Regions from separate parts of the Brenneria roseae subsp. americana genome, predicted to be linked through region 2. Evidence: riboswitches for the same ligand, from Rfam matches in the RefSeq annotation. Region 2 holds a riboswitch; the other holds the start of a gene.
The links. Region 2 has a riboswitch for cobalamin ahead of B4923_RS06765 (cobyrinic acid a,c-diamide synthase CobB). Riboswitches for the same ligand answer to the same signal wherever they lie in the genome.

Region 1 (3,169 bases), on a different contig from region 2:
TTTCTGTTAGGACTGTTGCTCTACAGTGCGATTGTCCGCGTTGAATACCCCGTCATCGGTTCAAACTTTGTACCTTCTCTGCTTTGTGTCGCGTTGGTGTTCTGGATTGGTCTTAAGCTGCGAGCCAGAAAGCCGGCAAAAGAGATTGATACGCCATAGGAACACCGAATCTGGCGGTCGTGGTGCCGCCGGTTGGGTGCGTGAATTACGGCCGTTTTTCTGACTATCGTTTTTCTGACTATCGTTTTTCTAACTATCGTTTTTCTAACAACACGCCGCATTCCATGTGGTGGGTATAAGGGAATTGATCAAACAGCGCCAGACGGCGAATTCGATGTGTTTCGTTCAGCGTTTCCAGATTGCGGCACAGCGTTTCCGGGTTGCAGGAAATATAGAGTATGCGCGGATAGGCCTGCACGAGCTTGACCGTTTCCGAATCCAGTCCGCTACGCGGCGGATCGACGAAAATGGTTTCACACTGATAGCTTGTCAGATCGATACCCTCTAATCGATTAAACTTTCGTACGCCTTGCATCGCCTGCGTAAACTCTTCTGCCGCCATACGGATAATCTGTACGTTATCAATCTGGTTTGCCGCAATGTTATATTGTGCTGCTGCGACGGAAGGTTTGGCGATTTCAGTGGCCAGGACCCGGTTAAAATTTCGGGCCAGCGCCAGCGAAAAATTTCCGTTGCCGCAGTAAAGTTCCAGCAAGTCACCCTCTGAGCCTTCAGTCGCCTCCAGCGCCCATTCCAGCATCTGAATATTCATTGCCGCGTTAGGCTGAGTAAAGCTGTTCTCTACCTGACGATAAATCATATCCCGACCGGCGACGGGCAAACATTCATCAACGTAATCCCGCTCGAGGCAAATTTTGGTTTTTGTCGCACGCCCAATGAGCTGTAGACGGAAACCCTGTGCGTTCAGACTATCGCGCAGCGTGCGCGCATGCTGTTGCCATGATTCATCCAGCGCACGGTGATACAGCAGCGATACCACCACTTCACCGCTCAGCGTGGATAAATAATCGATCTGGAACAGCTTGCGGCGAAGGATCGGGTTTGGCTGGAGTGCGCTAATCAGCGCGGGCATCAGGCGGTTAATCAACTCACTGGCTGCCGGAAATTGGTCAACCCGGATACGTTGCTTTGTCTGCTGATCAAACATGATGTGGTAGAGCTCGTCGCCGTCATGCCAGATACGAAATTCGGCACGCATCCGATAGTGACTCACGGGTGAACGAAAAACCGCAGGCGCCGGGGCATTGAAGGGGGCCATCATCCCGCGAAGACGTTCAGTTTTTTGTGCAAGCTGGTCGTCATATTGATCAATAGGCAGGATTTCTGGCGTCATGGTTTTCTCGTCTGAACGGCGTCTAAAAGGAGCTTATTGGCGGGGAATTGTAGGGAATCCCGCCGGGAAGTCCAGTTTTGTTACGTTATTATTCTGTAATGAAATAGCAGTCTAGACATCTGCATGGCGCGATCGTAGCATGTGCGTCCGGCCTTGTATCACGAGTTAAAAGGGAATCCAGTGTAAATCTGGAGCTGACGCGCAGCGGTAAGGGAAAGCGCGAGCGATAGCATGATTGCAGACACTGTCTTTTAAAGATGGGAAGTCATCGCTCTTTGTTGTTAACCAGACCTTCGCTTTGAGTCATGGTAACAATGGCACCCAAGCCCGAAGACCTGCCGGTATACGTCGCAATGACCATGACCATCGCGTGCTATCGGTCGTGGTAATGCGGCATCCTTATATATGGTTTGGGATGCTCGATTCATGTTTAATAAAAAAATAACGCTGCTGACAGCGCTCTCTGTCACGGCTTTTTCCGTCTGGGCGCAAGACAGCAATTTACCGCAAGACTCCTCTGACAACATGGTGGTAACGGCAAACCGTTTCTCCCAACCTGTTTCCTCTGTTCTCGCCCCACTGGATATCGTTACCCGTGACGATATTGAGCGTTGGCAGGCTAAAAATGTATTAGAAGTCATGCGGCGGTTGCCGGGCGTTGATATCGCGCAGAACGGCGGATTGGGGCAAAGCGCGTCGATGTATATCCGCGGTTCGGAAGCGCGTCATACGCTGGTTTTGATTGACGGTGTCCCTGTAGCAAAGCCCGGCATTACCGGCGCGGGTGATTTCAACCAGATACCGATTTCCCTCGTACAACGCATTGAATTTATTCGCGGGCCTCGTTCTGCCGTGTATGGCGCCGATGCAATTGGTGGTGTGATTAACATCATTACTCAGACTGATAGTGACAGTGCCAACCTTCGTGCCGGCGTGGGTTCCAACCATTATCAGGAATATGGTGGCAGTGTCCGTCATACGATAGCTGATAATACAAAAGTCACGCTGGCCGGCGCTTATCAGGACACCAACGGCTTTAATGTCCAGCCCAATTCGACTTATCACGTTGACAGGGATAAAGACGGTTGGCGGAATAAATCATTTTGGGCCGGTATTGAACATCAATTTGATGCGCGTTTTTCAGGGTTCTTGCGCGGCTACGGCTATGGCGCGAATAGTGACTATGATGCGGGATCCTCCGGCGGGGGAGATGAGCAACAGATTTATAATCATACCTACAGTACTGGTTTGCGTTTTTCCCAGGGAATTTATGCCTCTCAATTGATTGCCAGCTATCAAAAATACAGCGTACTTAACTATGTCAGTACCCAGGGACGCTATGGGGCAGATAATTCTCAGGACGACATGGAGCAGCGTAATCTGCAATGGGGAAATACTTTTGCCATTGCTCACGGTACGCTCAGCGCGGGTATTGATTGGAAACGGCAAAAGCTGACTTCCGAAGGTGTGAGTTTTAATTCGGGAGCCCGGGAAACGAACAGCTATAAACAAGATAATACTGGCGCTTATATCACCGCACAGCAGCAGTATGGCGCGGTAACATTAGAAGGATCTGCTCGCGGAGATGATAACGAACAGTTTGGAAACCATGGAACCTGGCAGGTAGCCGCTGGATGGGCATTTATACCCGATTATCGCGTCACGCTTTCCTATGGCACGGGATTTCAGGCGCCAACATTGGGCCAGCTATATGGACAAAAACGTTTTGACATCACCTCGAATGAAAATCTGAAACCAGAAGAATCAAAACAATGGGAGGCTGGGCTTGAGGGGCTGACCGGGCCGCTGAATTGG
Region 2 (3,169 bases):
AAGTCGATAATTTCATCGGCATTAACGCCGATTTTCAGCGCCATCTCCAGCACATTACCGCCATGTTCGCTCATGATGTTTTGGTTAGATCCCTGATTGCGATGGGGTCAGCATACCATAAGCGAAGAAATGGCCGTCAATGCCCGGCGTCCACCGGCATGGCGCTTACCCGGCGAAACTGGATGTTAATGATGCCATATCGATGACAAATCGATAGTGCACGTCACTTTTTAACATTCTCTCGTATGCCGTGTTGATATCCTGCATATCGATCATCTCAACGTCACAGCTAATGCCATGCTCGGCGCAGAAATCCACCATTTCCTGCGTTTCTTCAATGCCGCCAATCAGCGAGCCGGCGATAGCCTTACGCCCCATCACCAGCGGCGCGCTATGCACGGTTGGTTCAATGGGTTCGATCAATCCCACCAGAATCAGCGTGCCGTCACGCTTTAACGTGGTCAGATAAGGATTGAGATCGTGCTGCATTGGTACGGTATCAAGAATAATGTCAAAGTGATTGATAACACTCTCCATCTGTGTCGGATCGGTAGAAATGACCACACGATCGGCGCCCAGGCGGCGGGCTTCCTGCTCTTTGCCTGGAGAACGGGTGAAGAGGGTGACATTTGCGCCCAGCGCTTTGGCGAATTTCAGCCCCATGTGTCCCAGACCGCCCAATCCCACAATGGCGACATTATCACCGGGGCCAACATTCCAGTGTTTCAACGGCGAATAGGTCGTGATACCGGCGCACAGCAGCGGCGCGGCGGATTTCATGTCCAGCGCTTCCGGCATACTCAGCACAAATTTGTCGGAGACGACGATGCGTTCAGAGTAGCCCCCGAAGGTTGGCAGACTATCGTGGCGATCGAAACCGCCGTAGGTAAGCGTAGGCCCTTCTTCGCAATATTGTTCCAGCCCTTCATCGCAGGCATCGCACTGTTGACAGGAGTCCACCATACAGCCTACGCCGACCCAGTCGCCTGCTTTGAAACGATCCACCGCTTTACCAACGCTGACGACTTTCCCGATGATTTCGTGTCCCGGCACAATCGGATACAGGCTGTTTTTCCACTCGTTACGAGCCATATGAATGTCTGAATGACAGACGCCGCAGTAGACGATATCAATAACCACATCGTTTTCTCGCGGGTCACGGCGGACAAACTGATGTGGAACCAATGGGCTGGTGGAGTCCAGTGCAGCAAAGCCACGTACATTTTGCATTGCGATTTTCCTCTTCAATTTATGCATGACATCAAAAGATCAATACCAGAATTCAGTATGATTCAGATTAGCAACTCTGCTTTAACGATTTATGGCTAACTTTTGGGCCGATTTGTCATGATGGCGGCGCACAGGCTGTTATCATCAGTATCAGGGCGCATTTGATAACGCTGTAAATAGAGAGATAAAACATGTAGGAAATTAATCAATATATACCCTGAATAATTCGGGTTGCAGGAAAGCCAACACGAAGTATGACGGGGATAGTGTTGTCAGGTTAGAAGCGGGCATGGAAAAAGACTGCCCGGTTCTGCATGTTGTCATGACGCATGACAACTGGGAAGGGGGTGTAAATCCCCCGCAGCCCCCGCTGCTGTGATGCCGACGACCCCGTAAAAACCCACTGATCGCTGTGATTGGGAAGGGACGGGGAAGAGTGACGCTAAGCCAGAAGACCGACCTGACGATGACAGATTCAGCTCCTTCGGTGGGAAGCGGGTGGTCGTCCGATGCGTGCAGCGGCAATGCCGCTTTTGCGTACTCTGCGACATAACCTTTCCCGGCCGATGATGTCGGGATTTTTTATGCCGGGTGCACAAGAACAACATAAGAACGCGTCAGTCAGTCAGGGGCGAAATAAAACCGCATTGGTTATCGCGGGTACCGGCAGCGGCTGCGGCAAAACGACTGTCACGCTCGGGATCCTGCGGGCGTTGATGCGACGCGGGTTGACGGTACAGCCCTTCAAGGTCGGGCCTGACTACCTGGACAGTGGTTGGCATAGCACCGTATGTGGCGTTACATCACGTAATCTGGATGCGTTTATGCTTCCCGCGGCGACGCTTAACGGCCTGTATAACCAGCGTATGCGTCATGCCGATGTCGCCGTGATCGAAGGTGTGATGGGATTGTTTGATGGCTACGGCACGGATCCGAACTATTGCAGTACGGCGGCCATGGCTAAACAGCTTGGCTGTCCGGTAATTTTGCTGGTGGATGGTAAGGCGGTATCCACGTCAGTGGCGGCGACGGTGATGGGATTTCGTCAGTTTGACCCCGATTTGACCATTGCCGGTGTGATAGTGAATCGCGTGAATTCAGCAGAACACTACGAACTGCTCCGTCATGCCATTGAGCACTATTGTGGTATTCCGGTTCTGGGGCGTTTACCCGTTATGGCAGATATCGAGCTGCCTTCCCGTCATCTTGGTTTGATCCCCGCTCAGGAACAATCTTATCAAAAACAATCTTATCAAAGACAACCTCATCAAAAACAATCGGCGGGTGACGATCGTCGCTGGCGGAAACTGGCGCAGCAAATTGAGGAAACCATCGATCTGGACCGCCTGCTGACCCTGTGCCGCGACGTTCGGTTACCCGATGGCGAATTACCCGCCTTGTCCGCCCCTGAACTGGCTGAAGGACTGACGCTGACGCTGGCGCTGGCGGATGATGAAGCCTTCAATTTCTACTATCAGGATAATCTTGACCTGCTGGAGCAGGCCGGCGTGCGCATCCGGCGCTTTAGTCCGATCCACGATCGTCAGCTTCCCCGCTGTCAGATGGTTTATATCGGCGGCGGTTATCCTGAGATTTATGCCGCCCGACTCGCGGCCAATACCGCGATGCGCGATGCCTTACAGGATACGCATCGGCGTAATATTCCGATCTATGCCGAATGTGGCGGGTTGATGTATCTGGGGGATGGGCTGACGGATGCGGACGGTCAGCGTCATCGCATGAGCGGTATTCTGCCTGGTGAAAGCCGGATGGGAAAACGGCTGACCCGCTTTGGCTACTGTCAGGCTCAGGCCCTGACGGATACGTTGTTGGCGGCGCGCGGCGATATACTGCGCGGCCATGAATTTCATTATTCCGATTTTTCCACCTCGCTCTCTCCCAGCTTTAACTGCGCAAAATTGCGTGATGGCGCGGTAAT

Region 1: it holds a riboswitch for cobalamin, as region 2 does, so the genes downstream of both, btuB (TonB-dependent vitamin B12 receptor BtuB) here and B4923_RS06765 (cobyrinic acid a,c-diamide synthase CobB) in region 2, are expected to answer to the same signal.

What each region holds. Positions count from the first base shown of each region.
Region 1 is NZ_QDKJ01000019.1:49,435-52,603, forward strand. It holds gene B4923_RS19145 (YijD family membrane protein) at 1-159, shown strand, start outside; gene trmA (tRNA (uridine(54)-C5)-methyltransferase TrmA) at 254-1,354, opposite strand; cobalamin riboswitch at 1,489-1,711, shown strand; gene btuB (TonB-dependent vitamin B12 receptor BtuB) at 1,781-3,169, shown strand, end outside.
Region 2 is NZ_QDKJ01000004.1:197,364-200,532, reverse strand. It holds gene cobD (threonine-phosphate decarboxylase CobD) at 1-74, opposite strand, end outside; gene B4923_RS06770 (NAD(P)-dependent alcohol dehydrogenase) at 166-1,230, opposite strand; cobalamin riboswitch at 1,519-1,708, shown strand; gene B4923_RS06765 (cobyrinic acid a,c-diamide synthase CobB) at 1,815-3,169, shown strand, end outside.